One region of the Enterobacter sp. PL_is379 genome, then DNA from elsewhere that is predicted to be linked to it. Evidence: predicted binding sites of a transcription regulator. Region 1 holds the regulator's gene; each other region holds the start of a gene.
What was found. The regulator Fur, encoded in region 1, represses iron uptake genes when iron is present. The targets are predictions, from matches to a motif close to ATAATAATGAGAACNACTATCAA.
Positions count from the first base shown of each region.

Region 1 (10,695 bases):
CAACACATATCATGATGTTTGCCCACCGAAACTGCTTTGACTTTCATCTCTTTAATGCCCGGTAGTCCTTCGACTTCTGGCGCACTCGCTTACAGGTCATCCTGAAACACCTTATTTTACAGGCTATTGCCTGTGAACTCGTGCGCTCATTCATTTTGATTCAGACTCATCCGCACCGGGCGGACTGAATTTCAATCATCAAAAAAGCAATTCACTGATTTAAATCAGCGGCCACCCTTTGCTTTTTTTTCCGGAAAATTATCGATTTCTTTCTTGCAAGAAATCGAGGGACGTTTATTACCTAAAATAAAGAGAGAAAGATGAAAAGTTTAAAAATCGCAGCCAGCCGTGCCTGTCCGGATTGCTTTACCACCCAGCGTGAACTGGTGGATGTCCGCGCTTCTGATTATATTGATGTTGCCGCCATTGTTCTGGCGGTAACGGATATTGCCAGCGGTATCCTGGACGAAATAGAAGCCACCGGTTTTGGCATTCCTGTTTTTGTCGCGACGCATAAAGAAGAGATCATTCCGGCAGACTATTTATCGCGCATTCATGGCGTATTTGAGTATTCAGACACCAGCAACGACTTTTATGGACGCCAGCTGGAAGCAGCAGCCCTGAAGTACGAAACCCAACTGCGCCCGCCGTTTTTCCGCGCCCTGGTCGACTATGTGAAGCAGGGTAACAGCGCGTTTGACTGTCCTGGGCATCAGGGCGGTCAGTTCTTCCGCCGCCATCCAGCCGGTAATCAGTTTGTCGATTTCTTTGGTGAGACGCTTTTCCGCTCCGATCTGTGCAACGCCGACGTCGCAATGGGCGATCTGCTGATCCACGAAGGCGCACCGTGCATTGCCCAGCAGCATGCGGCAAAAGTCTTTAATGCCGATAAGACCTACTTCGTGCTGAACGGCACCTCGTCATCCAACAAAGTGGTGCTTAACGCCCTGCTCACCCCGGGCGACCTGGTGCTGTTCGACCGTAACAACCACAAATCTAACCATCACGGTGCCCTCCTCCAGGCTGGCGCAACGCCGGTCTATCTCGAAACCGCGCGTAACCCGTACGGCTTCATTGGTGGCATTGACGCCCACTGCTTTGAAGAAAGCTATCTGCGCGAGCTGGTAGCAGAGGTGGCGCCGGGCCGTGCACGCGATGCGCGTCCGTTCCGTCTGGCGGTGATCCAACTGGGTACCTACGATGGCACCATCTATAACGCCCGTCAGGTGGTGGATAAGATTGGGCACCTGTGTGATTACATCCTGTTTGACTCAGCCTGGGTGGGTTACGAGCAGTTTATTCCGATGATGGCCGACTGCTCGCCGCTGCTGCTGGAGCTGAACGAAAACGATCCGGGGATCCTGGTCACCCAGTCCGTGCATAAACAGCAGGCAGGCTTCTCCCAGACCTCGCAAATTCACAAGAAAGACAGCCATATCAAAGGGCAACAGCGCTATGTCCCGCATAAGCGGCTGAATAATGCCTTTATGATGCATGCCTCCACCAGCCCGTTTTATCCGCTGTTTGCCGCGCTGGACATTAACGCCCGTATGCATGAAGGCCAGAGCGGCCGCAACATGTGGATGGACTGCGTGGTGAACGGTATCGAAGCGCGCAAGCTGATCCTGGAAAACTGCCAGTATCTGCGTCCCTTCGTGCCGGAGACGGTGGATGGCCGTCCGTGGGAAAGCTGGGATACGGCGGAGATTGCGACCGACCTGCGCTTCTTCCACTTCGTACCGGGTGAAAACTGGCACGCTTTTGAAGGCTACGCAGAGCATCAGTATTTTATCGACCCATGCAAGCTCCTGCTGACCACGCCGGGCATTAACGCCCGCACCGGGGAGTATGACGACTTCGGCGTGCCCGCCACTATCCTCGCCAACTTCCTGCGTGAAAACGGCATCGTGCCGGAAAAATGCGATCTCAACTCGATCCTGTTCCTGCTCACGCCTGCGGAAGATATGGGCAAACTTCAACAGTTGGTGGCCCAGCTGGTGCGCTTCGAAAAACTGCTCGAGAGCGATGTTCCGCTGAAAGAGGTCCTGCCTTCTCTCTACAAACAGCATCCGGAACGTTACGCGGATTACACCCTGCGCCAGATCTGCCAGGAGATGCATGACCTGTACGCCCGTCACAACGTGAAACAGCTGCAGAAAGAGATGTTCCGCAAGTCTCACTTCCCACGCGTGATGATGAACCCGCAGGACGCGAACTACGCCTATCTGCGCGGTGAAGTTGAGCTGGTCTCCCTGCGCGACGCGGAAGGCCGCATCGCCGCCGAAGGCGCACTTCCTTATCCGCCGGGGGTGCTGTGTGTTGTCCCAGGGGAAGTCTGGGGCGGTTCCGTGCTGCGCTACTTTGCCGCCCTGGAAGAAGGCATCAACCTTCTGCCGGGCTTCGCGCCGGAGCTGCAGGGTGTGTACGTCGAGGAGTGTGAGGGCCGCAAACAGGTTCGCTGCAATGTCATCAAACAACCCGCCGCTCAGCCCGCGCTGCTGAAAGGAGAGAAATTATGAGTAAGTCCAATAAGATGGGCGTGGTGCAGCTGACCATCCTCACCATGGTGAACATGATGGGCTCCGGGATTATCATGCTGCCCACCAAGCTTGCAGAGGTGGGTACCATCTCTATCATCTCCTGGCTGGTGACGGCAGTCGGTTCAATGGCGCTGGCGTGGGCGTTCGCCAAGTGCGGGATGTTCAGTCGTAAGTCAGGCGGGATGGGGGGCTATGCCGAATACGCCTTTGGCAAGTCGGGCAACTTTATGGCCAACTACACCTACGGCGTGTCGCTGCTGATCGCCAACGTGGCGATTGCCATCTCCGCCGTAGGTTACGGTACGGAGCTGTTTGGCGCGACGCTCAGCCCGGTACAAATTGGGCTGGCGACCATCGGGGTTCTGTGGATCTGCACCGTAGCTAACTTTGGCGGCGCGCGTATCACCGGACAGCTCTCCAGTATCACCGTCTGGGGCGTGATTATCCCGGTTGTCGGCCTGTGCATCATCGGCTGGTTCTGGTTCAGCCCGACGCTGTACGCCAACTCCTGGAACCCGCACCATGTGCCGTTCTTTACCGCTGTGGGCTCTTCTATCGCTATGACGCTCTGGGCTTTCCTGGGGCTGGAATCCGCCTGCGCGAACGCGGAAGTGGTGGACAATCCTGAAAAGAACGTGCCGATTGCGGTCCTTGGCGGAACGCTGGGCGCGGCGGTGATCTATATCGTCTCGACTAACGTCATTGCGGGCATCGTACCGAATATGGATCTGGCTAACTCCACGGCGCCGTTCGGGCTGGCCTTCGCGCAGATGTTCACTCCGGAAGTCGGGAAAGTGATCATGGGTCTGATGGTGATGTCCTGCTGCGGTTCACTCCTTGGGTGGCAGTTCACCATCGCACAGGTGTTTAAATCCTCCGCTGATGAAGGTTACTTCCCAAAAATCTTCTCCCGCGTGACCAAAGCCGATGCGCCGGTGCAGGGCATGCTGGCGATTGTCATCTTCCAGAGCGGATTGTCGCTGATGACCATTAGCCCGTCGCTAAACAGCCAGTTCAACGTGCTGGTCAACCTGGCGGTCGTGACAAATATCATTCCGTATATTCTGTCGATGGCGGCGCTGGTGATTATTCAGAAAGTCGCGAAGGTGGATCCACGCAAGGCGCGTGCGGCGAATATCGTGGCGCTGATTGGCGCGATTTACAGCTTCTACGCGCTCTACTCATCCGGTGAGGAAGCGATGCTGTATGGCGCGATGGTGACCTTTATGGGCTGGACGCTGTACGGTCTGGTGTCACCACGGTTTGAATTGAAGAACAAGCACAGTTAGGTAAAAGCAAAACGGCAACCCAAGGGTTGCCGTTTTTATTGTTTTCTCCCTCTCCCTGTGGGAGAGGGCCGGGGTGAGGGCATCAGCCCGCACCCAAACCGCACTTACGCGTTTTTCAGCACTTCGCTGACAATCTCTACCGCTTCTTTCTCAATCTGCTGACGGTGCTCAGCGCCGAGGAAGCTTTCGCAATAGATTTTATACGCATCTTCCGTACCGGATGGACGCGCGGCAAACCAGCCGTTTTCGGTCATCACTTTCAGCCCACCAATGGAGGCACCGTTGCCCGGTGCCGCCGTCAGACGCGCGGTGATCGGGTCACCTGCCAGGGTGCTTGCGCTGACCATCTCCGGAGAGAGTTTGGACAAGGCCGCTTTCTGAGCTGACGTCGCGCTAGCCTGAATACGGTTATAGCTTGGTGCACCAAAGCGTGCCGCCAGATCATTGTAATGTTCCTGCGGGTTTTTACCGGTGACCGCGGTGATTTCCGCCGCCAGCAGGCACATGATGATGCCGTCTTTATCGGTTGACCATGGCGTGCCGTCGAAACGCAGGAAAGAGGCCCCCGCGCTCTCTTCACCACCGAAACCAAAGCTGCCGTCGTGCAGACCGTCAACGAACCATTTGAAGCCCACCGGCACTTCCACCAGCTTGCGGCCCAGCGCCTCGACCACGCGGTCGATCATCGCCGAGGAAACCAGCGTTTTACCGACGGCCACCTCTTTTCCCCACTGCGGACGGTGCTGGAACAGGTAGTTAATCGCAACCGCCAGATAGTGGTTCGGGTTCATCAGCCCGGCAGGAGTGACGATACCGTGACGGTCATAATCCGGGTCGTTCGCAAACGCCAGATCGAATTTATCGCGCAGCGCCAGCAGGCCCGCCATTGCGCACTCGGAAGAGCAGTCCATGCGGATCGCGCCGTCTTTATCCAGGTGCATAAAGCGGAAGGTCTGATCGACGTGATCGTTCACGATGGTCAGATCCAGCTTGTAATGCTCGGCGATACGCTTCCAGTATTCGATACCAGAGCCGCCCAACGGATCCACGCCCAGCTTCAGGCCGGCTTTCTGAATGGCCGCCATATCGACGATATCCGCCAGCCCTTCCACGAACGGCTGAACCAGATCCTGCTCTTTCACGTGGCCGGACGCCATGGCCGCATCCAGAGAGATGCGCTTCACGCCTTTCAGGCCGTCAGCCAGCAAGGCGTTCGCACGATCTTCCACCACTTTGGTGACATTGGTGTCGGCCGGGCCACCGTTAGGCGGGTTGTATTTGATGCCACCGTCTTCCGGCGGGTTGTGGGATGGCGTGATAACGATACCGTCAGCCAGCGCGCCACCTTTTTTGTTGTGTACCAGGATGGCGTTAGAGACCGCAGGCGTTGGGGTGAAGCCATTGTTCTCCTGAACAATGACATCGACGCCGTTTGCAGCCAGCACTTCCACAACAGAGATGAACGCCGGTTCAGACAGGGCATGGGTATCTTTCCCCACGTAGCACGGACCGGTAACGCCGTTTTTAGCGCGCTCTTCCGCAATGGCCTGAGCAATGGCCAGAATGTGCGGTTCGTTAAAGCTGTGGCGCGCCGCGCTGCCGCGGTGACCAGATGTACCAAACTTCACTGCGTGTTCTGCGTTGCCCACGACCGGCTTCAGCACGTAATACTGCGCGGTCAGCTGAGCGACGTTAATCAAATCGCTTTGTTGTGCAGGTTGGCCTGCACGGCTGTGATTTGCCATTACCGGGTCCTTCTGATGCAAGGGTTAAATTGTACCGCAAACCTTTTCAATCAATTCCGCCGGGAACTGCATGGACTGCATGATGTGTTCAATCATGCTGCACTTGCGGCCCGTATTGGTATTGGTGATCACCCAGTACGGGGTGCCAGGAACATGTTTGGGTTTGGTTTGATTGCCATTTTGCAGCAGCGTCTGCTCGTCGCCCGCGAAATAGACGCGAGTACGACCGTGCAGCGACTCGGTCGCTTCAGCAAACGCTTTGTTATCCAGTGAATAAAGTGTAGACAGCACCAGCATAAAGCGGTTAACCGCCTTTTTCTGTTCCGCATATTCATCGGAGAGCAGCAGCTCGCGCATCGCGCGCACTTTATCTTTTGCCGGCGTCACGGCAGGTTTTGCTTGTGCAACAACGCTCGGCTGAGACACGACATCTTTGGTGACTGGGGTAGCAGGCTGTGAAGCGGCGGAAATTTTAAGCATGCGCCGTAAAATGTCGGACGCGCTCTCCCCGATATGCCGCGTCTGGCTGGCAATATACTGATAGAGTTCGTCATCAACTTCGATTGTTTTCATCTTAATCCAGTGCGATATCTTATCTGAATACAAGTCATTGGGATTATAAGGTCAAATCCCAACAGCGGATAGCGTCAAACCAGGTTGGCGGCAAAAGTCAGATTAAACTGGAACCTTGCAGCCGGGCGGCAGAATGGTCAACATGATACCCTAACCTGACATACGTAAAAAAAGAACTTTGCCATGAAATTGAATACCCGAGCGCAAACTGCACAATCGCCGAACAATAATTCTCCCATCGTACTGGTTCACGGGCTTTTTGGCAGCCTGGATAACCTGGGCGTGCTGGCACGCGATCTGGTTACCGACCACGATATTTTACAGGTCGATATGCGCAATCACGGTCTTTCCGGGCGTTCCGACGAGATGACCTACGCGGCGATGGCGCAGGATCTGCTGGATACACTGGACGCACATAGCCTGCAGAAGGTAACGCTGATCGGGCATTCAATGGGTGGTAAAGCGGTGATGGCCCTGACGGCACTGGCCCCGGACCGTATTAGCGGCCTGGTGGTAATTGACGTCGCGCCCGTGGATTATGACGTCCGTCGTCACGACGAGATTTTTGCCGCCATTAATGCGGTCACAGAAGCGGGTGTCGCGACACGCCAACAGGCGGCTGCCGTCATGCGTGAGCATCTTGATGAAGAAGGCGTCGTGCAGTTCCTGCTGAAGTCGTTTGTTGACGGGCAATGGCGTTTTAACGTGCCGGTGCTCTGGGACCAGTACAACAACATCGTGGGCTGGAAAACCGTCCCCGCCTGGCCGCACCCTACCCTCTTTATTCGCGGCGGAAACTCGCCTTACGTAACCGACGCATACCGCGACACGCTGCTGGCCCAATTCCCGCAGGCTCGCGCCCACGTTATTGCCGGTGCCGGGCATTGGGTGCATGCGGAAAAACCTGACGCCGTGCTGCGCGCCATTCGCCGCTATCTTGCTGATACTGCAAATTGATTAAAAAGAAAGCGACTGGAAGGCTGCAGGCGTCCAGTCGTTGGCGTGCCGTTTTTGGTGATGTATGATGGCGCGCTTATCGCCCGGGCATTAGCAGGGCGGCGTGTTTCCCCCGAAGTCTCAGAATCATGGCCAAAGAACAAACGGACCGTACGACACTAGATCTGTTCGCGAATGAGCGTCGCCCGGGACGACCCAAGACGAATCCGCTTTCGCGCGATGAACAGCTGCGTATCAATAAACGCAACCAGCTTAAACGCGATAAAAATCGTGGGCTTAAGCGTGTCGAACTGAAGCTTAACGCCGACGCCGTCGATGCGCTGAACGAGCTGGCCGACGCGCGAAATATCAGCCGCAGTGAACTCATTGAAGAGATGTTGATCGCTCAGCTTGAAACGTTACGCGGCCAGGCATAAGTCTGAAAATCCCCTTTATCGCCCTTTTCATGTAGCACAGAGTGCAGTCCTGCGCGATAGCTGTTTCCGCAGGGTTGCCAGTTCTGCTATTATTGCCCTTATCCGTGGCCGAATTGCGCCACCATACTATTAAGTTTCAAGAGGTTATTTTACTCATGGCAATCATCGGCATTTTCTTTGGCAGTGATACCGGCAATACTGAAAATATCGCAAAAAACATTCAAAAACAGCTCGGTAAAGACGTTGCTGATGTGCATGACATCGCCAAGAGCAGCAAAGAAGATCTGGAAGGCTATGACATTTTGCTGCTGGGTATCCCAACCTGGTACTACGGTGAAGCCCAGTGCGACTGGGATGATTTCTTCCCGACGCTGGAAGAAGTCGACTTCAACGGTAAGCTGGTCGCCCTGTTTGGCTGTGGCGATCAGGAAGACTACGCCGAATACTTCTGTGACGCGCTGGGCACCATCCGCGACATCATTGAGCCGAATGGCGCGGTTATTGTAGGCCACTGGCCGACCGCCGGTTACCACTTCGAAGCGTCTAAAGGCCTGGCCGATGACGATCACTTCGTGGGTCTGGCCATCGACGAAGACCGTCAGCCAGAACTGACCGCCGAGCGTGTTGAGAAGTGGGTGAAGCAGATCCGTGAAGAACTGCACCTGGACGATATTCTGAACGCCTGATTATTTCGCGGCGCAACTGCGGTTGCGCCCATGCCCCAGGTCAAACCGATTAAATTAATCGCTACAATCTTTTAACTTTTTCGCCCAGACCTGTACAATGTCTCCCTGATAAAATGTGGTTTTCCATTGAGCAAGTTTGTTGGTGATACCCCATTTTTATAAGCATATTTTGCCTGAGACTTGCAGTTTTCATTTAGCCATGGCAGTTCTATAATGAGACGCATTATCCCAGGTGCATTTTCTGTCACTTCCTACAGAAGTGAATCGTTTAGCAACAGGACAGATTCCGCATGACTGACAACAATACCGCATTAAAGAAGGCTGGCCTGAAAGTTACGCTTCCTCGGTTAAAAATCCTTGAAGTGCTTCAGGGTCCAGACAATCACCATGTCAGTGCGGAAGACCTTTATAAACGTCTTATCGACATGGGTGAAGAGATTGGGCTGGCTACCGTCTATCGCGTGCTGAACCAGTTTGATGACGCGGGCATTGTTACCCGTCATAATTTCGAAGGCGGTAAATCTGTTTTCGAACTGACCCAGCAGCAGCACCACGATCACCTGATCTGCCTCGATTGCGGCAAGGTCATTGAATTCAGCGATGATTCCATCGAATCACGCCAGCGTGAAATCGCCGCGCGTCATGGCATCCGCCTGACCAACCACAGCCTGTACCTTTACGGTCATTGTGCTGAAGGCGATTGCCGCGAAGACGACCACGCGCACGACGCGAAATAAACAAGTGTTCATACTCTGAGCCAGCCGTAAGGTTGGCTTTTTTTTGCCTAAAAAAATGCCCGGTGGCGCAGCGCCACCGGGCATGATAACAGCGAGTTACTTACTGTTATTGCTTCGAATTTCTTTCCAAATCTGGTCGCAACGCTTCGCCACTTCCTGATCGTTACCGGTTTTACGCGCCTGGATACAGGCCTGGTAATCCATTACGCGGACATTTTCCTGCGTCGCGAACTGCTCATGCGCTTTCTCTTTCTTCAGCACGTTTAGCACGCTCTGACAGGCTTCAATTTTCTCCGGCGAACCTTCCGCAGTATTAATGCAGGCGCTATACGCCTCCTTCAGACGGGAGTCCTCTTTTGGTGCCTGAGTCTGAGCACACGCCACCAGCCCTGATGCCAGCAACGCGACGACTACGATTTTTTTCATCATATACAGTCTCCATACCGGCGGGACTCAGCCCGCCAGTGCGTTTATCAGAAGATGGTGAATGGGGCGATAACCATGAATTTCACGTCACGTTCATCCTGGAAGATGTTGCCGTAACCGCCCGCATAGCTCGGGATATCGGAGTGGTTGTCATACTGGGTGAAGTGCAGTTTGAACATCGTGCCTTTCGCGCGGCCATCCTGCAGGGTATAGATTGCATCCAGACTGTAGGAAGACTCTTTCAGACGATAGTTGGGATCGTAGTAAGCATCCGGTGTTGCCATGTCGGCAGGTTTTGCGTCCCAGGCGTAAGCGTAAGAAGCGCCCACCGCCCAGCCAGGCAGGTTCCAGTTTTTCAGATCGTACATTGCACCGAAGAAGACCGCTTTCTCGCCGTCGGCGTTGAAGTCTGAGCGGTTATCCCACCAGATATCAAGACGGCCGTTGGAGGAGGCGTAGGTCGGAGTCATACGCTGCAGGAAGTAGCCCTGCTGCCCTTCCGCCTTCACCCATGTGCCTTCCAGACGCAAATCAACCTGGCCAACCTTGTAGCCGAAGGTGAGTGCCTGCAGCCACGCGGTGCCGTCATAAATGTCATTGACCCCACCGTTACTGACTTTATCGCGCGTACCGTAGAACTGGTAGCTGGTACTCAGCGGGCTACCCGCGACATCAAACTTATAGCTGGCCTTGGCAAAGTACTGATCGATATAGCCTTGTGCCTGACCAAATGCCGCTTCAAGCACCAGATCGTTTTTGAAGTCGTATTTCGCGCCCAGCGAGTGAAGGTAATCGACTTTGGTTTTTTTATCGTTCTGGTAGAACTTGTCCATCTCGATGTGCCAAGGCGCTTTGTACTCGTTGGTCCACATATAGGAGAAGCTCAACGCACCCGCATCACCGTAGTCAAAGTTAGCCCCCGCTTCCGCACCCTGATAGGTACCCGGCATAAAGCTCCAGTGTGGCGCTAACAGAGTCTGGCCAGTTGGCTGAATATAACCGCCGCGCGCCCATACCGGACCGTATTTAAATTTCGCCGCGGCTTTGTAAAGGCTTATACCGCTCTTATCCCCGGACCAGTCTTCATCATAGGCTTTGTTGCTGGAGGAGAAGGCGATTTCGTTCGGGTGGCCGCTGTCGCCGTTTTCCGCCATTTCAATCGCGGTGAACGCAGCAATATCCAGACCGAACATATCCGCGGCATAGCCTGACTGGAAGTCCAGGTTGGCGTTCCAGGTGGAGTGAGAAAGGTTGGTTTTGTATTTATCTTCAGTGACGTCTTTACGGTCACGCTCACGCTGCCAGTAATAAATACCGCCCGTGAGG
Region 1 is NZ_JBVPGT010000033.1:131,460-142,154, reverse strand. Features, by position in the region: gene speFL (leader peptide SpeFL) at 1-65, shown strand, start outside; gene speF (ornithine decarboxylase SpeF) at 321-2,519, shown strand; gene potE (putrescine-ornithine antiporter) at 2,516-3,829, shown strand; gene pgm (phosphoglucomutase (alpha-D-glucose-1,6-bisphosphate-dependent)) at 3,934-5,574, opposite strand; gene seqA (replication initiation negative regulator SeqA) at 5,599-6,147, opposite strand; gene ybfF (esterase) at 6,331-7,104, shown strand; gene ybfE (LexA regulated protein) at 7,233-7,520, shown strand; gene fldA (flavodoxin FldA) at 7,676-8,206, shown strand; gene fur (ferric iron uptake transcriptional regulator) at 8,497-8,943, shown strand; gene chiQ (ChiQ/YbfN family lipoprotein) at 9,040-9,369, opposite strand; gene chiP (chitoporin ChiP) at 9,417-10,695, opposite strand, start outside.

Region 2 (10,695 bases), on a different contig from region 1:
CTTAATCTTTGAACCATTAAATAATAAACTACATATCACTCCAGTTTATCCAAAAATAAAAGAGCACATGGCTAAATCCTCCCTTTCAACCATCACCGTATCAAATAACAGCGGCTGCTCGGCTATGAGTGCGACGCAGAAATTTGAAAATATCTATATCCCACCGGGAATGAACTTGATATGAAAACGATGCAGCTGTTTTTGATTATGTTAGTGATATCGCACGTGGCTTATGCAAATAACTGTACTTCTGTTGAAGAAATGGACAAGGCAGATAACGCAGCCTCTGCCATTCAGGACTGGCAAGGCATCCATTCTTTTTACAAAAATTACAGACAGTGTGATGAGGGATATATCGCAGAAGGGATATCAGCGACTATTGTCGGGCTGTTAGCCAACAACTGGAAGACCTCCCATCAACTCATGCAGCTATCTGTAAACGATCGCGCTTTTGAGTCATGGATGATTAATCACATCGATACGACCACGAACGATCGCGAGCTCGATAAAGTCGTGAGAAACGCCACGGATAGCTGTCCCGAAGGCGGTAAAGCGTTCTGCAATCAGATTGAGAATGCCGCACAAGGCGCGTTGAAGGAACTGCAAAGCCCATAGCCAAGAATGGTTTCACAGGTAGAGCAGGAAACGGAGCTATTCTCACCCTCCACCTTACAGGCTCCTGCTCACTTCCCCACGTCACAAACTGCAAAACTAAAGAAATCCCCCATCGCGCCGATCATCATCCGTGTGTATTATTTCCTGTAGCTTTTACAACAACTAACCTTAACTCAAATACTTAAGCGCCAAAGCGAAAGGCATCATGAGCACACCGATCAAACGGCTAGAAATCATTAAAAATGCCATTGAACTGGAAGATGACGACATCATCCAGAGCCAGCTGACACGCCTGAAAAATGAAGCGTTTGACGATGAGCTACAGGCAATCGTCGTGGCGCTTGAGGAGAAGAATTACACCGCTGCGATGGCGGCCATTACCGCCTGGCTGCAGGGCCAGCGTGCCGTCACCCCGTGGCGCGACCCGCAGGTGGCCGCCAGCAAGCTGGAGCTGAAGGCGCTGGAAGAGCGTCTGCGCGATCTGATTGACCGCCGCAACGCCCGCGTGCAGCAGCTTGATGAGTTTAACGATCTCTATTTTTCCCGCCTTGGGCCGCTGATGCAGCAGATCCTCGCCCTGCGTAAAACCCTGGCGGAGCTAAACCTGCGTCGTCAGCAGGCGGAAGCGCGTCGTCGCGAGGAAGATTACCGTCGCTGCCAGCACTATATGGCGCAGGCGGTAGAGGTGCTGGCGACGCTCACCCAGCGCTGGCGCGATCTCCCGGCCGACTCCGTCCAGGCCGCTGAGGCGCGTAAGCATCTGGAACAGCAAAGCAATCTGATTGCCAACCTGCTGGCCGAAGCGCTGGAGCTGGAGAGCGGCTTAACGCGCGAAGAGGAGCCTGCGCGTCAGGCGCGCGACGAGGCGAACGAAGAGTACGAGAAGTATCGCGAACAGCATCACGATGCCGAAGTGCGGCTGCGCAAAGGTAAGCATCTTTCGGAAGAAGACCAGAACGAGCTCAAGCGTCTCTGGCGGCAGGCGAGCAAGCTCTGCCACCCGGATCTGGTGGCGGACGATCTGAAAGAAGAAGCCAACAGCATGATGGTGCAGCTTAACCAGGCGAAGCAGCGCGGCGATGTGAAAGCCATTCGCTCGCTGGTAGCCCGCCTGCAACAGGGCTTCGAGCCATTGATGGCCAGCGACAGGCTGAACGATCTGGAACGTATCCGCAAAAAAATGGCGCAGGTCCGCGAGCAGATCGACATTTTAGTGAACGAGCTGGCGGAACTGGAGAAAGAGGAGTCCTGGCTGTTGGTCTCGTCGCTCAATAATATGGAAGCGTACTTCGCTCAGCAGGAGAAAGCGCTGCACGAGGTCCGCGCCTCGCTCGAACATCAGGTGAACGAAGCGCAGCTGGATTCCGCCGCCTGATTATTTGGCGTGCCAGTATGCGCTGGCACGCACCAGCTGCGGGTCAATCGCGTCGGTTTCAAACTGACGGCTCAGCGTTTTCACCACCTTCCCTTCCCCGGTCAGCCAGATGAAGTAGTCTTCCCCCGGAACGGTCAGCGCCGCCAGATGGTCTGCGACCGCCTGCGCGTTGTGGCCCACTACCCAGGTGATATTGAACCCGCTCAGGTGCGCCAGATAGTCTTTATAAGATTCGTCCCTGACCGTCACGACCGCATGAACCTCCGGGCGAACCGGCAGTTTAGCAATGCTTTCTAAGCGTCGACGCAGCGCGGGCATGCCGGATTCATCGCACACGTACAGCTGCCAGGCGTAATCCTCCGGCACCACCAGCGAACCGCGCGGGCCGCCGATGGTCAGCCTGTCGCCCGCTTTCGCCTCGACCGCCCAGCTGCTGGCAATGCCGCCGTCATGAATGAAGAAATCGAGAACCAGTTCATGATTTGCCTCATCGTAGAGCGGCGTATAGTCGCGCGCCTGCGGACGCACGCCGTCGCCCCAGTCGATGCCTTCATCGGTGACCACCGGCGGCGTAAACGTCGTCCCGGGTGCCGGGAAAAAGACTTTGGTATGGTCGTCGAAACCGCGGGAGCTAAAGCCCTCCAGCGCCTCGCCGCCTAAAACAATGCGCTGGAAACCCGCGCTGGCGCGTTCAACGTGGAGCACCGTCAGCTCGCGAAAACGCAGGTCATTACGAACACGCTGTGGATAACGAGTAGATGCCATTTTTAGACCCTTTTCTGGTGAATACGATATATCTAAATCAATTTTCAAATGATAATGATTACTAATAAGGAAAAATGCAAGATCTTTTAGATTGCATTTGAATATATCTTAGATATAGTTTAGATATATCAATTAAAGGACCTGTTATGCGACACGAACACGACAGCGGCGGGCGCCGACCGCGCTTTTTTGGCCACGGCGATCTGCGGCTGGTGATTCTGGATATCCTGACCCGTAGCGCGAGCCACGGCTACGAGCTGATCAAAGAAATTGAAAACCTGACCCAGGGGAATTACACCCCGAGCCCAGGCGTCATCTACCCAACCCTGGATTATCTTCAGGATCAGACATTTATCACCATTACGGAAGAAGAGAGCGGGCGTAAGCGCATTGCGATTACCGCTGAAGGACAGCGCTGGCTGGATGAAAACCGGGAACAGCTGGAACAGATCCAGGTGCGTATCAAAGCGCGCAGCGTCGGTTTTCAGCTGCGCAAAAACCCGCAGATGAAGCGGGCGCTGGATAACTTCAAAGCGGTGTTAGACCTGAAGGTGAACCAGGGAGAGCTCAGCGACGCGCAGCTCAAGCAGATCATCGGCGTGATTGACCGCGCGGCGCTGGAGATCTCCCAGCTGGATTAAGCCGGTGCGTGCTCGCTCACGCGGAAGACGCGTACCAGCTCTTTCAGGTGCATCGCCTGTTCGTTAAGCGATGCCGCCGCAGCCACAGACTCCTCCACCAGCGCGGAGTTCTGCTGGGTGGTGGCGTCAATCAGGCCAATCGCGCTGTTAATCTGCGAGATACCTTCCGTCTGCTCGTGGCTGGCCTGGCGAATTTCCCGCAGAATCACGTCCATCTCCTCCACGTTGCCCACCATCCCGTTGATCAGCCCACTCGCTTTTTCGACAAGGTTCATCCCGTCCTGGGTCTGGCTGGTGGAGCTCTCAATCAGCTCCCGGATTTCGCTGGCAGACGACGCGCTCTTCTGGGCAAGCTGGCGAACCTCACCGGCCACCACCGCAAAGCCGCGTCCGTGCTCGCCGGCGCGCGCCGCTTCCACCGCCGCGTTCAGCGCCAGAATGTTGGTCTGGAACGCAATGGCGTCGATCAGGTCGATAATGTCGGACATCCGGTTCGATGTTTCGTTAATCAGGCGCATTTTGCTGGTCACCTGCTTCATCATCTCACCGTTGTTTTTGACCACCGTGGCGGCATCGGCCGAAAGGTTGGTCGCTTCCCCGGTATGCGAGGCAGTATTTTTCACCGTCGCGGTGATCTGCTCCATCGAGGCGGCGGTCTGTTCGACAGAACTTGCCTGCTCTTCCGTGCGCGCGGCCAAATCCTGGTTCCCGGCGACAATCTGCGCGGCTGCGCTGGAGATATTCTCCGAGCCGGTTTGCACCTGCTGCACAATGTCCAACAGTCGCGTCTTCATCTCCATCAGCGCATGCAGCAGCAGACCCGTTTCGTCTTTGCCGTGCGGCGTGATGCTGCCCGTCAGATCGCCCTCTGAAATGGCTTTTGCAAAATGCACCGCCTCGCCGAGCGGACGTGTGATAGCGCGCACGATAAACCAGCCAATCAGGCTGCCTGCCACGACGCTAAAGAGCGTGATCAGGATCAGCAGCAGGCGGTTAGACCTGAAATCTCCTTCCACCTGCGCCCCTGCACTCTGCATCTCGCTGTTTTGAATCGTAATCAGCTCCTTCACCTTCGCTTTATAAGCCTGCTGCACGGCGAGGGTGGTGGTCATCATCTCCTGAATAGCGCCCGCACGATTGTTGTTCTGCACCGCCTGCAAAATGCGGTAGCGCGAGTCCAGATACTGCTGGCGCACGCTGCGGATATCCGCCAGCACCTGCTGAGACTTTTGATCCTGCAGCGCGTTGTTAAGCTCGCCGAGGATCACCGTGATGTGCTCGCTGATCTCTTTCAGGCGCTGCTGCGATTGCCCCGTGTAGGTACCCTGCTCATCCAGCAGCATCAGCTGTTGCGTGCTAATAAATTCCTGGAAGTTATCGATTAACTGGTTCGCTTTTACCGTGGTCGGATAATCACTGGTAATAATGGATTGCATCCCGTTATTAGCCCGGTTCAGACTCAGCAGAGACAGGCTCGCGCTGATCGCCATCAGGACAATAAAGAATCCAAACGCCAGAAATAATTTCGTGCCGATCTTTACGTCATGTAAGAACATATTTTCTCCATCGATGTGATTATTTCTCAGACGATCGCTGTTATCGGTAACGGATTGGCTAACTTTATGACTTTGATCGTTTTTTTATTTCATAACCCTCACAATGCATAGGTGCAGGCTATTAATATTGCTTCATCGATCGTTACCAGACCGTCAAACGAGGTATTTTTGAAACAGGATTCTGAAGAACTGACTTAGGCAGGAATAAATAACTGATGCACTTTCTTTAGTTATTTAATATTAACTTAACAATAAAATACATTAATAATCACATCCGGAAAATAAAACGCCGCTTATTCCTTACGGAATAAACGGCTTTTCCGGAACATTATTGACTCAATGGAGCACAGTCACCGCATCCTTAAGGCGTCCGGCGCGATGCTTCACCATCGCAGAAATGTGGGCGCTCTCCTCAACCAGGTCGGCATTCTTCTGCGTGATGCTGTCGAGTTCAGCCACCGCGCGGGTCAACTCTGACAGTCCGGTTGCCTGCTCGGAGGTCGCGTGGCTGATCTGGGCGATAAGCTGCGTCACGTTTTTCACCTGCACAACGATATCATCCATCGTACGGCCCGCAGCGTGAACCTGCTCAGAGCCGGACTGCACCTTGCTGGCGCTGGCATCAATAAGTTTACGAATATCATTAGCCGCACTGGCGCTGCGGCTGGCGAGATGACGGACTTCGCCCGCGACCACGGCAAAACCTTTGCCCTGCTCGCCTGCCCTTGCCGCTTCAACCGCCGCGTTCAGCGCCAGAATATTGGTCTGGAAAGCGATATCGTTAATCAGAGAGGTAATCGAGCCAATTCGCTGCGTGCTGTCGGCAATGTCATCCATCGTTTTAACGACGGTCTGCATCGCATTGCCCCCTTTCGTTGCCGCGCTGCTCGCGGCCACGGAGAGTTTGTCCACCTCGGCGGCGGTTTCGGAGTTACTCTGAACGGACGCGGCCATCTGGTTCATTGTCACGACGGTCTGCTGCACGTTCGCGACGGTCTGACGCGTACGATCGTTCAGATCTTCATTCCCCTGCGCCAGCCTGTCGCTGCCGTCACGGACGCTCACCACCTGGCTCGACACGTCATTGATCAACCAGCGGCACATCAGGCCCAGTTGCCCGACCGCACGCAGCGTCAGCCCCAGCTCGTCGCTGCGGTTCAGGTGCTGCACGCTGTTACGCTCGCCGGTGGCGACCTTCAGCGCCTGTCGCGCTACATTCTCTACCGGGCGGACAATCTGTTGCTCAAACAGCAGCGTCCCCAGCAGCATCACCACCGCGGCAGCGGCGAGAGGCATCCACCCGGCGGAGGTCGCGACCAGCGTGGCGGCGAGTACGGCAAAAAGCGCCGCCATCACGCTGCGCACGCGCCAGCGCAGCGGCATTGCCGGCAGTTTGCCCAGCCAGCCCTTTCCGACCACCAGCCCTTTATGAATACGTTTTTTACAGCGCCCGTCGTTCAGCGCCCGGTAGAGCGGCTCCACGGTGGCAATCTCTTCCGCTGTGGCTTTGGTACGAATGGACATATAGCCCGTCACCTGCCCCCGGCGCACCATCGGTACCGCATTCGCACGCACCCAGTAGTGGTCGCCGTTTTTGCGCCGGTTTTTGACAATCCCGCTCCACGGCTCGCCCTGCTGCAGCGTGTACCACATATCGGCAAACGCGGCTTTTGGCATATCGGGATGGCGTACCATATTGTGCGGCTGGCCCGTCAGCTCATCGAGCTGGTAGCCGCTCACCTGCACAAAGGTGTCGTTGGCGTGTGTTATATAGCTGTGGACGTCTGTGGTAGACATTAAGGTGGTGTCATCGTCCAGAGGATATTCATTCTGGGTGACATAGGTTGGAGAGGACATCGTGGGCATCCCTTGCAGGTTATTTGAATGTTAATTTTGTGGGTCAATGTTTTTTCGGCGGTAAACAATTTATCTTTAGTTGTTAAACTTGATGGAGATCGCAGATTTGACTTAAACCATACTTTTTGTACGATTTTTTAATTCATTGATTTCAAATACTTTCGTAAAGAAATTACCTGTAAAGCATGACCCGTTAACGCCCACTTAAGTTGCAGCGAATGCACTTCTTTAGTGCAGCTGCGCGTTCCCGTCCTCATTTATCCTCTCTTTCCTGTACCGCTAAATCCCGTTTCGGTTGCTCCGGCATGATTAAATATTGTGCAACATTATTTTAACCTGGCGTTTATCCCGATTTTCGTTAAGTCATCTGAAGTGGCGTAATCCCTGCAATACTTAACTCAGTATCATGTGATACGCGATCCCCGGGAGCACATTTTGAACAGGTTACCTTCCAGCGCCTCGGCTCTTGCCTGTACCGCGCACGCACTGAATCTCATTGAGAAGCGAACGCTCGATCATGAGGAGATGAAACAACTTAACCGAGAGGTCATCGATTACTTTAAAGAGCACGTCAATCCAGGGTTTCTGGAGTATCGCAAATCTGTTACCGCCGGCGGGGATTACGGAGCCGTAGAGTGGCAAGCGGGAAGTCTGAACACGCTTGTCGACACCCAGGGACAGGAGTTTATCGATTGCCTGGGAGGTTTTGGAATTTTCAACGTGGGGCACCGTAATCCAGTTGTGGTTTCCGCCGTACAGAATCAACTTGCGAAACAACCTCTCCATAGCCAGGAACTGCTCGACCCGCTTCGCGCCATGCTCGCGAAAACGCTGGCGGCCTTAACGCCCGGCAAACTGAAGTACAGCTTCTTTAGCAACAGCGGCACGGAATCGGTCGAAGCGGCGATTAAACTCGCCAAAGCGTACCAGTCGCCGCGCGGGAAATTCACCTTTATCGCCACCAGCGGCGCGTTCCACGGGAAATCCCTGGGCGCACTGTCTGCTACCGCCAAATCCACCTTCCGCAAACCGTTTATGCCGCTGCTGCCGGGCTTCCGCCACGTGCCGTTTGGCGACATCAACGCCATGCGCACCGCGCTGAGCGAATGCCGCAAGACCGGCGATGACGTGGCGGCGGTGATCCTGGAGCCGATTCAGGGCGAAGGCGGCGTGATCCTCCCTCCGCAGGGCTATCTGCCCGCCGTGCGTCAGCTGTGCGATGAGTTTGGCGCGCTGCTGATCCTCGACGAAGTCCAGACCGGGATGGGGCGCACCGGCAAGATGTTTGCCTGCGAGCACGAAAACGTGCAGCCGGACATCCTGTGCCTGGCGAAGGCGCTCGGCGGCGGCGTGATGCCGATTGGCGCGACGGTGGCCACCGAGGAGGTCTTCTCGGTGCTGTTCGACAATCCGTTCCTGCATACCACCACCTTTGGCGGTAACCCGCTGGCCTGTGCGGCCGCGCTGGCGACCATCAACGTGCTGCTGGAGCAAAACCTGCCCGCGCAGGCGGAGCAGAAAGGCGACATGCTGCTGGACGGCTTCCGTCAGCTAGGCCGGGAGTATCCGGACCTGGTGCAGGACGCGCGTGGGAAAGGGATGCTGATGGCGATTGAGTTTATTGATAACGAAACCGGCTATAGCTTCGCGAGCGAGATGTTCCGCCAGCGGGTGCTGGTGGCCGGAACGCTCAACAACTCGAAAACCATCCGCATTGAACCGCCGCTGACGCTGACGATTGAGCAGTGTGAGCAGGTGCTGAAAGCGGCGCGTAAAGCGCTGGCAGCGCTGCGGGTGAGCGTGGAAGAGGCGTAATCAACGCCGGGTGGCGTTACGCTACCCGGCAGTTTTTTATCGGTGAAACTCCGCCACCGTCATGGTGAAGCGAAGCACGGTATCGCTTTCATTGGCGTAGCCGTGCGACGCTTCCGTTTTCGCCACCGCCGACGCACCAGCGTTAACCTGGGTCACCGTCTCATCCACCGTCAGCGTTAACACGCCCTCGTTTACGTGCAGCAGCTCAAAGGTTCCCGCCGGGTGCCCCGGGGAGGTAAAACGTTCTCCCGGTTGCATCTCCCACTGCCATAACTCAATCATGTCAGGTCCCGCGGTACCCGCCAGCAGTCTGGCGCGTCCACCCAGCGCGCCCTGCCACAGCACCGGAATCGCCTCTTCTTCGATAACGTGTACCAGCGGCTCGCTGGAGACGTTGACGATATCCGCCACGGAGATGCCGAGCGCGGCGGCCAGCTTGCACAAAATGGCGATGCTGGGATTGGCTGCGCCCTTTTCGATCTCCACCAGCATCCCTTTGCTGACGCTGGCGCGGCGGGACAGCTCGTCCAGCGACAGCTTTTTCTCTTTACGCCAGTTGCGGATGCGGTTCGCCACGGCCAGGCTTACCTGGGCAACATCGGCACCCGAATCAGTCATTATATTGACTTTATCAGTCATTGGTCACTACCATGGTATAAAACAGTCAATACAGGATTATTTATGTCTCTCGTTACGCCGTCAATAGATTCGCGTCTTGCCGGGATTGCCCCAGGCTTTCGGGCGCTGAGCATTCTGGTTGAAGCTGCGCCGATTACCCACCCGGAGGTAGCGCCCGCCGCGCTGGCGCAGGCCTGCCAGCAGATGTTGAATGATGATGTGCCGTGGGCTGATGCACACCTTTCAGACTGGGATGAGGTGTTTAAAGCCTTCGGCGCGAAACCGAAACGCACGCCCTGTTCCGCCGCGGCCCTGCGCAAGCGGGTACTGAAAGACGGTTCGCTGCCGTCGCTGGATCCGGTGGTGGATATCTATAACGCGGTGAGCATTCGCTATGCCATTCCGGTGGGTGGTGAAAATCTCGCGGCGTACTCGGGTGCGCCGCGTCTGACGCTGGCCGACGGCAGCGAGCCGTTTGATACCTTTAAAGAGGGACAACCAGTGGTGGAACATCCTGAACCAGGCGAGGTTATCTGGCGCGACAACCTCGGCGTCACCTGCCGCCGCTGGAACTGGCGACAGGGGGTGCGTACCCGTCTGGACAGCCAGGCGCAATCTATGTGGTTTATTCTTGAAAGCCTGCCGTCGATGCCGCTTGCGGCACTGGAAGAGGCTGGAGAAGAGCTGGTCAACAACCTGCAGCGGCTGATGCCGGGGGCCACGGCTCAGGTTAAGATGCTGACGCTGTAAGAGGACAACACGATGTTTCACGGATTAAGCGCTTTTCCGTTAACCCCCCTGAAAGAGGGGACGTTTGACGAGCAGTCCTTCATCAATCTTCTGCGCCCCGTGGTCGACGCTGGCGTGGATTCTCTGGGCATTCTCGGCTCAACGGGAAGCTATGCCTATCTGACCGTAGAAGAGCGCGGTCGGATCGCACGCTGCGCGGCGGCGCATGCTGATGACATTCCGGTCATCGTCAGCATTGGCGCATTACGGCTGGACGATATTCTGCGTCTGGCTGACGACGCGCAATCGGCAGGTGTCTCCGGCTTGCTGCTGGCGCCCGTGTCATACCAGCGATTAACGGAAGACGAAGTGTTTAATCTCTATGAAACGGTGACCCGCCAGATCTCCGTACCGCTGTGCATTTACGATAATCCCGCCACGACCGGTTTTTCGTTTAGCGATGCATTGTTATTTGCCGCCGCGGCCCTGCCGAATATAGGCTCCATAAAGCTTGGCCGCGTGCCGGAGGACCTGTCACAGGTAAGGGCTCGTCTTCCTGAGACCGTCACGCTGGGCATCGCCGGCGACTGGCGAGCGGCCTCCGCCCTGCATGCCGGGTTTGACGTCTGGTACTCGGTGCTCGGCGGATTGTTCCCGCAAACAGCGCTGGCGATTGCGCGTTCGAAAGAGACGACACAATCCGAGCGGCTGGAGCCGCTTTGGG
Region 2 is NZ_JBVPGT010000024.1:183,575-194,269, reverse strand. Features, by position in the region: gene AC0TOY_RS06615 (hypothetical protein) at 181-615, shown strand; gene AC0TOY_RS06610 (coiled-coil domain-containing protein) at 821-1,990, shown strand; gene AC0TOY_RS06605 (siderophore-interacting protein) at 1,991-2,755, opposite strand; gene AC0TOY_RS06600 (PadR family transcriptional regulator) at 2,902-3,396, shown strand; gene AC0TOY_RS06595 (methyl-accepting chemotaxis protein) at 3,393-4,952, opposite strand; gene AC0TOY_RS06590 (methyl-accepting chemotaxis protein) at 5,289-6,809, opposite strand; gene ygjG (putrescine aminotransferase) at 7,245-8,624, shown strand; gene AC0TOY_RS06580 (helix-turn-helix domain-containing protein) at 8,661-9,263, opposite strand; gene AC0TOY_RS06575 (B3/B4 domain-containing protein) at 9,306-9,992, shown strand; gene AC0TOY_RS06570 (dihydrodipicolinate synthase family protein) at 10,005-10,695, shown strand, end outside.
Region 2: AC0TOY_RS06605 (siderophore-interacting protein) is a predicted target of Fur. The motif match lies at 2,804-2,826, and genes of this name have one in related genera.

Region 3 (10,695 bases), on a different contig from region 1:
AGACAGGGACCAGGTGCTGTACAGTCCAACACCCGCCCACATTAAACAAAAGATCCCGAGAATCGCCAGCATGACGAAGCGGATCGTGAAATTACGGAGCATATTCATAAGTCTTCCTTGCCGTGAGGGTGAGTTCGCCCAGAGGCGAGTACTACTCTCGTTATCGGCAGGAACGAGGGAAATTATAACGTTTTGTGATCATTTTTAATTAGCGTGGCTTCACTGGTCGCACAGCCGCCGTTAACCATTATCTTCGCGCTTAGTGATGTGATAAGTTCAGAATGAAAACGACGTTTCAAAAAATTATCGATAAGAAAAGGAGACATCATGTCCTGGTACCCTGACGCTACCCGCTATGAACATATGCAGTACCGCTACTGTGGAAAGAGCGGTCTGCGCCTTCCTGCGCTGTCGCTGGGACTGTGGCACAGCTTCGGCCACGTTCAGCCTCTTGATGCCCAGCGCGCGCTGCTGCGCAAAGCCTTCGACCTCGGCATCACCCATTTCGATCTCGCCAATAACTACGGACCTCCGGCGGGTAGCGCGGAAGAGAATTTCGGCCGCCTGCTGCGTGAGGACTTCGCCGCGTACCGCGACGAGGTGATTATCTCCACCAAGGCGGGTTACGACATGTGGCCAGGGCCGTACGGCTCGGGCGGTTCCCGCAAATATCTGCTCGCCAGCCTCGACCAGAGCCTGAAGCGCCTGGGCGTCGAGTATGTGGATATTTTCTATTCCCACCGCGTGGATGAAAACACGCCGATGGAAGAGACGGCCTCTGCGCTGGCCCACGCCGTGCAGAGCGGCAAAGCGCTGTATGTGGGCATTTCCTCCTACTCAACCGGGCGCACGCAAAAAATGGCCGAGCTGCTGCGCGAGTGGAAGATCCCCCTGCTGATCCACCAGCCGTCCTATAACCTGCTCAACCGCTGGGTCGATAAGACCGGTTTGCTGGATGCGCTGGAAGCAAACGGTACGGGGTGTATCGCCTTTACCCCGCTGGCGCAGGGTTTGCTGACCGGAAAATACCTGAACGGTATTCCTGAAGATTCACGCATGCAGCGTGAAGGCAAGAAAGTCCGCGGTCTGAACGAAAAAATGCTGACCGAAGCCAACCTGAACAGCCTGCGTTTACTGAGTGAAATGGCGCAGGCGCGCGGTCAGACCATGGCGCAGATGGCGCTAAGCTGGCTGCTGAAAGATGCGCGCGTGACGTCCGTGCTGATTGGCGCAAGCCGCCCGGAACAGCTGGAAGAGAATGTTCAGGCGCTGGAAAACCTGCGCTTTACGGAGGACGAACTCAAGCGGATTGACCAGCATGTTGCGGATGGGGAGTTGAATCTGTGGCAGGCGTCGTCTGAGAAATAGTGCGGGCTGATGCCCTTGCCCCTCACCCCGCCCTCTCCCCAAAGGGGAGAGGGAGAAAGGCCGCACCGAGCAGTCCCCTCTCCCCTTTGGGGAGAGGGTTAGGGTGAGGGGTAAAGTGTACTTTACTTCTTACTGATCTTATCCAGATACCCCATCACAAACGCAGAGAGCACAAACGTCAGGTGGATAATGACGTACCACATCAGTTTATTATCCGGCACGTTCTTCGCGTCCATAAACACGCGTAGCAGGTGAATAGAGGAGATCGCCACAATCGACGCGGCCACTTTATTCTTCAGCGATGACGCATCCATTTTGCCCAGCCAGCTGAGCTTCTCTTTACGCTCGTCGATATCAAGCTGGGAGACAAAATTCTCGTAGCCGGAGAACATCACCATCACCAGCAGCCCGCCCACCAGGGTCATATCCACCAGCGACAGCAGAACCAGAATCAAATCCGCTTCGGCAATGGAAAAAATGTTCGGCAGAACATGCAGGATTTCCTGAAAGAACTTAATCGTCAGCGCGACAAGCGCCAGCGAAAGGCCAAAATAGACGGGGGCCAGTATCCAGCGAGAGGCGTACATGGCATTTTCAAAAAAGCGTTCCATAAAGTCCTGTTTGCAAAAGAAACCAGCGCCCAGTATATCTCAACGGCGCTGACTGTTTGCAATAACTCAACAGTACGCCACTCAGACGTTGTCCGGGTTAACCTCGGGACGGGCGTACTCCGGCCAGACAAGCGCCACCAGCTCAGGATAGGCTTCCAGACTGAACTCGCGAAAACACTGCCGCAAATTTAATACGTCCAGATCGGAATAAGAGACCTTCTCGCCGTTAAGGCAGCGCTTTTTGATATTGTCATAATATTTATACACGGCTGAATTCAGGTCGCTACAGCGACGCTGCGCCTCAAACAGTCCGGGCGTATCATTAATTTCCGACATTTTCATGCGCTTAATTGTCGCGTGTAAAAAGTCGATATATTCGTGGTTCACCCGCCAGTACCAGACCGGCGTAACGGAGTTCATCAATACAGAGAAATGGTCTTCACCTTCCTCTTTTGTCATCAGTTCAGGTTGCGGGGGTTCACTGGTGTCTTTCGACACTTTCGTTTTATTGAACTCCTGCATCAATAAAAGAACACCAGCGGTCAGTAATAGTAATGTGATGACCGTAAAAAAGATGCTGTTCATGGGTAGGCTCCATTTTTTTTGATTTTAAATTTGCCTCATGATATTGTCAACGAATCTCACGCCTTTACCAACCCCACCCTGTTGAAATTAAAGGAAATTAAAAATGCTGCCCGACTATCTCGTCCCGGCTAAGTACCACATTACGCCTGTGGAACAGCAACCGACGGAAGCAGAAAAAGAGGCCAGTTTCACTCAGGGGAAAAGAAAGCTCTCTGATTTCGAGCCTGATATATTAATTGGTGTTTCCCGCACCGGCAAATCCCGTAATATGTTGCTGGAAGAGCACGATCGCCATATTAAAGACCGCTTATTTCGCGCCATAAAAATTGAAGCCTTCGTCCACCTGCTGAACGATCTGCAGGCCGAAGGAGAAATAGATGCCCAGAAACTAAGTCAAATATTGGCCGAAAAGACCAAAGAAATTAACGAAGCGGGCAATGAAATTTGGCTTAACTTAATTACGCGCGAAAAAAACAACCCAATTTTTTATAGCCTGGGGGAGGATTAACGTGAAGGAAGTTAAAAACAACGACGTTTATTTGACTTTAGATGATAAGAAAAGTGATGAATTTATCTTAAAGCAAAATCTCGATGCGCTGCGAAACACAAAAAATGACGAGATGACGCGTATTACCCAGGACCTGGTATCGATCCCGGCAACGCTGGTGCGGCTGAAATGGCAGAATCGCCGTGAAATTTATCCGCTACAGGTCAAAGAAGAAATTTACGGTGCCGTGATGAACGCCATCATGGAACAGCGGCCAGAGCTGAAAGAGAAGCTTCTGGGTCGCCTCGAGGCCAATTACCAGTATCTGCTTGCCAGAGAAATCGCCACTCTGCGCCTGACGCGCAAACTGTCAGACGGTGAGTACCGCACCTCAAACGTCACCTGCGTTGCGCTTGATGAGGACGCGCTGGCGTCTGACGCCAGCGCCCCTTCCGAACCGCAACGCTAATTAAATCTGAATACGGCAATCGCCTCTTTTAACTGCCCCGTCTGCTGCCGCTGCGCTTCAGCCACCTGCAGCGTTTGCGCTACGTGACGCACGTTCTCCTGCACGCTGGCATCGATGCTGGCAATACTGTCGTTCATCTGCGCAATGCTCGCCCGCTGCTGCTCGCTCATCTGCGACAGCTCCTCCAGCAGAGAGCGGAGCCCTTCAATGCTCTCAATGATCGACTTCATTGTCATACCGGCCTGCTCAACCTGCTCGACGCCCTGCAGCGTGGTTGCCTGCGATGCGGTCAGCAGCTGGCGAATGTCTTTTGCAGCCCCCTCGCTGCGCTGGGCCAGCACGCGCACTTCCGAGGCAACCACCGCGAAGCCTTTGCCATGTTCCCCCGCTCTGGCAGCCTCGACCGAGGCGTTGAGCGACAGGATATTGGTCTGGAACGCAATCCCGTCGATCAGCTCCAGAATGGCGTAAATGCGCTGCGACTCCTCGCGAATGTGCTCCATCGCCGCAATCGCCTGCCGTACGTTATGGCCTCCCTGCTCCGCCACGTTACTGGTACTGAATGCCACCTCCCGAACCTGGCGGGCTTTTTCACTGGTCAGGGTGGCGACAGCCCTCAGTTGTTCCATCGCACTGGCTGCCGTCGCCAGCGAACTTGCCTGGTGATCGGTACGTTCCGACAGCGCGCTGTTGCGTTGTCCTAACGCGCGGGATGCCTCCAGCAGTTGCCCAATATTGGCGCTGACCTGCTCAAGCGTGGCGCGCATGGTGCCCAGCGTCAGGCTGAACGTGCGGGCAAAGGGAGACTCTGCGGGTGCCGCATCGACGGCCAGCGTGAGGTACCCCGGTTCGCGGTTGATCACCCCCGCCAGCCTTGCCACCTCGCTCGCCGAGCGGGCGTCCTGCTCCATACGAATCGCCAACAGCACCAGGATCGCGGTCTGGACCACCACAAACAGCCCGTGGAAAACCACCATATGAAAGCCGGTGTGCATGAACACCACGACGCCGTACAGGTCGTTTTCCTGCAGATAGTTGAACACCAGGTGATGTAATGCGATGACCGCCGCCCCCATCACCAGCGGGCGCCAGTCTCGCCAGGCAAGGAGCGCGGAAAGCAGGACGAAAACCGAGAAATGGTATTCGGTTTCACCTTCGCCCAGATGAATCAGCAGCGCGGAAAATGCCATTAGCACAAACGCAGAGCTCAGGCGGAGTAACAGCGCGCCGGGGAACACCATCGTCAGCAGCGTCGATAAACAGGCCAGTGAAGTGCCGACAATCGCCCCCTGCATGATGTTTTCGTTGATATAGCCCACGCCCAGCGAGATGGCCCACAGCGACCAGATGAGCACCAGTATTAGCCTGTCGGCGCGTCGTCGAATGGCAGAAAGCGAAAACAGATCGTTTTGAGGCGCGTGCGGATACAGCCATGTCATCGTAGCCATAGGGAGTCTCTTGCTGTGCAGGTGAAAAGAGCCTTCGAAGAAGGTTTGTTTTTATTATCTTTTTTAAGCGTAGTGGGGATATTCCCCGACGCCATTTCAGCCAACGATATATTTTAATGGCTCAGCCGAATACTGATATTTACTTAACTATCAATGGATTATTAATTATTGCTTTATTGATAAGGAAATATGAAGAATGGGGATATACAGCAGAAAATAATAACGATGTTGCGTGGCAGAAAACAAAAAAGCTGGCTTTCGCCAGCTTTCGTTCTATTTTTTGGCCGCTTTTTCTTCGCCGACCAGCCCAATCTTCAGGTAACCCGCCTGATGCAGCGTGTCCATTACCTTCATCATGGTTTCATAATCAACGGTTTTATCCGCACGGAAGAAGACCGTGGTGTCTTTCTTACCGCCCGTAAGCTGATCCAGGGCCGGGATGACAGAGTCGGCCGTCACCGGGTCATTGCCGAGGAACATGGATTTATCCGCCTTCACCGACAGGTAGATAGGCTTCTCCGGGCGCGGCTGGGGCTGGCTGGATGAGGCAGGCAGATTTACCTTCACATCCACCGTCGCCAGCGGCGCAGCCACCATGAAGATAATCAGCAGAACCAGCATAACGTCGATAAACGGCGTCACGTTGATCTCATGCATTTCACCGTTATCGTCCAGATTTTCGTTTAGACGCATCGCCATACTATCAACCCACGCGCAGTTTGGACGCCGCGTGCACCGGCTTAACCGAGCTGGCATTCAGGTCGAGATCGCGACTTTGCAGCAGCAGAACCTGCGCGGCAACGTCACCCAGCGTGGCTTTGTAGCTGCCAATCATACGCGCGAAGATGTTATAGATAACCACCGCCGGAATCGCCGCGACCAGACCAATCGCCGTCGCCAGCAGCGCTTCTGCGATACCCGGGGCCACAACCGCCAGGTTGGTGGTCTGGGTCTGCGCGATACCGATAAAGCTGTTCATGATGCCCCAGACCGTACCGAAAAGGCCGATAAACGGTGAGATCGCCCCGATGGTCGCCAGATAACCATTGCCGTGCCCCATGTGTCGGCCAACGGCCGCCACGCGACGCTCCAGGCGGAAACCGGTACGTTCTTTGATGCCTTCGTTATCTTCACTGCCCGCGGAGAGTTCCAGCTCGTTCTGCGCTTCATTCACGAGCAGGGTGGTAAGGCTTTTCGCGTGGAAGGATGAGGTCATGTCTGAAGCCTGATCCAGAGAGCGGGCTTCAGCCAGCTGCTGCTGTTCCCGCTTGAGACGACGCTTCTGCGAAAGCAGCTCGGCGCTCTTGCTGAAGAAGATAGCCCAGGTGACAACGGACGCCAGAATCAGGCCGATCATCACAATCTTAACCACGATGTCAGCATGCTGATACATGCCCCAAACGGAGAGATCCGCCTGCATCAAATTATTACCCACTCTGTATCTCCAGGACGCAAATCACAAAATCTGAACGTAATAATATCAAAACGTCGTCGAATTGATAGTAGTTCTCATTAGTATTTGCATAGTGCCGCAATTTTCGTTCACTTTCCTTGCGCTTACGCAGTAAAAATTTCTTATGCGTTTTTTTGCTAATATTTTCTGCTTATTCGATAAGCCTGCGGGTGCAGTTTTTTCCAATCGTGGTAGTCTGGACGTCCAGACGTATAAAAACAGGGTTAGCGAACATGACAAAGAAGCATCTTGATACCACGCTGGTACAGGCAGGACGCAGCAAAAAATATACTCAGGGATCTGTCAACAGCGTGATTCAACGCGCCTCCTCGCTGGTGTTTGATACCGTTGAGGAGAAAAAAATCGCCACGCGCAACCGCGCGAAAGGCGGCCTGTTTTATGGCCGTCGCGGCACGCTAACCCATTTTTCTCTGCAGGAGGCGATGTGCGAGCTGGAAGGCGGCGCAGGCTGCGCGCTGTTCCCGTGCGGAGCGGCTGCAGTCGCCAACACCATTCTGGCGTTCGTGGAACAGGGCGATCACATCCTGATGACCAACACCGCCTACGAACCCAGCCAGGACTTCTGTACCAAAATTCTCAGCAAGCTCGGCGTGACCACCGGCTGGTTCGACCCGCTGATTGGTGAAGGTATTGCCGAACTTATTCAGCCAAACACGCGCATTGTGTTCCTGGAATCGCCGGGGTCGCTCACCATGGAAATTCACGACGTGCCGGCTATCGTGAAGGCCGTGCGCAGCAAAGCGCCAGAGGCGATCGTTATGATCGACAACACCTGGGCGGCAGGCGTGCTGTTCAAAGCGCTGGACTTCGACATTGATATCTCGATTCAGGCGGCGACGAAGTACCTGATTGGCCACTCTGACGGCATGATCGGTACTGCGGTCTCCAACGCGCGCTGCTGGGATCAGCTGCGTGAAAACGCCTACCTGATGGGCCAGATGGTGGATGCCGACACGGCCTACATGACCAGCCGCGGACTCCGCACGCTGGGCGTTCGCCTGCGTCAGCACCATGAAAGCAGCCTGAAGGTGGCCGAATGGCTGGCGCAGCATCCGCAGGTTGAGCGCGTGAATCACCCCGCGCTACCCGGCAGTAAAGGCCATGAGTTCTGGCAACGTGACTTTACGGGCAGCAGCGGGTTGTTCTCGTTTGTGCTGAAAAAACGGCTGAATAATGACGAGCTGGCAAGCTATCTGGATAATTTTACCCTCTTCAGCATGGCCTACTCGTGGGGCGGTTTTGAATCCCTCATCCTGGCTAACCAGCCGGAACAGATTGCGGCCCTGCGCCCCGGTGGCGACGTGGACTTCAGCGGTACCCTGATTCGACTGCATATCGGTTTAGAAAATGTTGACGATCTGATTGCGGATTTAGCAGCAGGGTTCGAGCGTATCGTGTAGAGTGCTGGCTGAAAATGTACTCCCTGGACGCTTTTATGGACACCGCAAGCGGAAAAGTCTGCATGAGTTGCGCCCGGGATCAAACCCGACGGGCGAATAAGGGAGTACAATAGCGCTATATCTGCTGTTCCACAGGAAAGTCCATGGCTGTTATTCAAGATATTATTGCGGCGCTCTGGCACCACGATTTTGCCGCGCTGGCGGATCCTCACGTCGTCGGTATCGTCTATTTCGTGATGTTCGCAACTCTGTTTCTGGAAAATGGATTACTGCCAGCCTCGTTTTTACCCGGTGACAGCCTGCTTTTACTTGCCGGGGCGTTAATCGGTAAAGGCGTCATGGACTTCACGCCAACGATGGTTATCCTTACCTCCGCAGCCAGCCTGGGCTGCTGGCTGAGCTATCTGCAGGGCCGCTGGCTGGGGAACACGCGCGTCGTCAAAAGCTGGCTGGCGCAGCTGCCGCATAAATATCATCAGCGTGCGACCTGCATGTTTGACCGGCACGGCCTGCTGGCGCTGCTGGCGGGGCGTTTCCTGGCGTTCGTTCGCACCCTTCTGCCGACGATGGCGGGCATTTCCGGCCTGTCGAACCGCCGCTTCCAGTTCTTCAACTGGCTGAGCGCCCTGCTGTGGGTTGGCGTGGTGACGACGCTCGGCTACGCGCTGAATATGATCCCCTTCGTGAAACACCACGAAGATCAGGTGATGACCTTCCTGATGGTGCTGCCGATGTTCCTGCTGGTGGCGGGCCTGGTGGGGACTATCGCAGTGGTGATTAAGAAGAAGTACTGCAGTGCATAATTCAACAAAGCCGGGTGGCGCTATCGCTTACCCGGCCTACGTTTTTCGTCAGACTCCCTGCATCGTTCTTATACGTGATGCATCTTCTCCCGGCGTAACGCCGAAATAGCGCTTAAACTCCCGACTGAACTGCGACGCACTTTCGTAGCCCACCCGCATCGCCGCCGCGCTGGCCTTCATGCCGTCGTGGATCATCAGCATCCGCGCCTTATGCAGCCGGTAGGTTTTGAGGTACTGCAGCGGCGAGGTGCTGGTCACCGATTTAAAATTATGATGAAACGCCGAGACGCTCATGTTCGCTTCCGCCGCCAGCTGGTCGACGCTGAGGTTTTCGGTGTACTGGCTCTCGATACGCTTGAGCACGCGGCTTATCAGGCTGAAGTGGGTCTGTCGGCTCACCAGGGCCAGTAACGCTCCGCCCCCCGGGCCCAGCAGCACGTGGTAGAGAATTTCGCGGATAATCTGCTTGCCCAGAATGCGCGCGTCCAGCGGCCTCTCCATCACGTCCAGCAGACGCTCAATGGCGCAGAGGATCTCTTCCGACAGCGTCGCCGAGTTAATCCCGCTCGACGCCATCGAAGGCTGGAAGAGTTCATCTTCGCCTATCTCCATCAGCAGCTCCTGCAGCTGCAGAATATCGACGTTGACGCGAATACCCGCCAGCGGAACGGCCTCTGTCGCGAAGGTTTCACATTCGAAGGGTAAAGGTACCGTCAGAAGCAGATATTCATTGGTGTCGTAGCGGAACACGCGCTCGTTGATATAGCCAATTTTATGGCCCGAGAAGAGAAAAACGATGCCCGGCTGGTACATGACCGGCGTGCGCGTCCCTGGCTGAGTGCCATAAAGCAGGCGAATGTCAGGAAGCAGGCCACTGACGCCATTTTCGTTATCTATCAGTCTTTTAATCTGCGCAGTGAGCTGCTGGCAGATAGCCTCACGGTTCATCTTGCGTTACTCCGGGTGCGGTTTTCGACGTTGACAGTGTGCGTTGTTTTCCGCGCTTTCTCCAGCGCTCTGTAGAAATGGGCAAGACATCGGCAGGAATGTGCATTGAGGGCGTAGCCCCGGGCGGCCACAATGAGCAGCATCAGGTCGCCCTCTGCGCCACCACGGTTTTTCACCCACTAAAGGGAACGAGCAATGAACAACTTTAATCTTCACACCCCAACCCGCATTCTGTTTGGTAAAGACGCTATCGCCGATCTGCGCGCGCAGATCCCTGCTGACGCCCGCGTGCTGATCACCTACGGTGGCGGCAGCGTGAAAAAAACCGGCGTATTGGATCAGGTTTACAGCGCGCTGGACGGTCTGGACGTTCGTGAGTTCGGCGGCATCGAGCCAAACCCGTCTTACGAAACGCTGATGAACGCGGTGAAAATCGCCCGCGAAGAAAACATCACCTTCCTGCTGGCGGTCGGCGGCGGCTCCGTGCTGGACGGTACCAAATTCATCGCGGCGGCAGCGCACTACGCTGACGGCATCGATCCATGGCACATTCTGGAAACCCGCGGCAGCGACATCAAAAGCGCTATCCCGATGGGCTCCGTGTTGACCCTGCCAGCGACCGGTTCTGAATCCAACAAGGGCGCGGTGATCTCCCGTAAAACCACCGGCGACAAACAAGCATTCATGAACGAACACGTTCAGCCTGTGTTCGCCATTCTGGACCCAGTTTACACCTACACCCTGCCTGCGCGTCAGGTAGCGAACGGTGTGGTCGACGCCTTTGTTCATACCGTTGAGCAGTACGTCACGTATCTGGTGAATGCCAAAATTCAGGATCGCTTCGCGGAAGGCATTCTGCTGACGCTCGTCGAAGAAGGTCCGAAAGCGCTGAAAGAGCCGGAAAACTACGACGTTCGCGCCAACGTAATGTGGGCCGCCACGCAGGCGCTAAACGGCCTGATCGGGGCTGGCGTGCCGCAGGACTGGGCAACCCACATGCTGGGCCACGAGCTGACGGCGATGCACGGTCTGGACCATGCTCAGACGCTGGCCGTTGTGCTGCCTGCCCTGTGGAACGAAAAACGCGACACCAAACGCGCCA
Region 3 is NZ_JBVPGT010000031.1:66,823-77,517, reverse strand. Features, by position in the region: gene AC0TOY_RS16800 (methyl-accepting chemotaxis protein) at 1-108, opposite strand, end outside; gene AC0TOY_RS16795 (aldo/keto reductase) at 328-1,368, shown strand; gene AC0TOY_RS16790 (TIGR00645 family protein) at 1,491-1,979, opposite strand; gene AC0TOY_RS16785 (ESA_00282 family adhesion-associated protein) at 2,061-2,564, opposite strand; gene AC0TOY_RS16780 (hypothetical protein) at 2,668-3,072, shown strand; gene AC0TOY_RS16775 (cytoplasmic protein) at 3,074-3,520, shown strand; gene AC0TOY_RS16770 (methyl-accepting chemotaxis protein) at 3,517-4,968, opposite strand; gene exbD (TonB system transport protein ExbD) at 5,242-5,667, opposite strand; gene exbB (tol-pal system-associated acyl-CoA thioesterase) at 5,672-6,403, opposite strand; gene metC (cystathionine beta-lyase) at 6,655-7,842, shown strand; gene yghB (DedA family general envelope maintenance protein YghB) at 7,986-8,645, shown strand; gene AC0TOY_RS16745 (AraC family transcriptional regulator) at 8,694-9,593, opposite strand; gene yqhD (alcohol dehydrogenase) at 9,789-10,695, shown strand, end outside.
Region 3: exbB (tol-pal system-associated acyl-CoA thioesterase) is a predicted target of Fur. The motif match lies at 6,465-6,487, and genes of this name have one in related genera.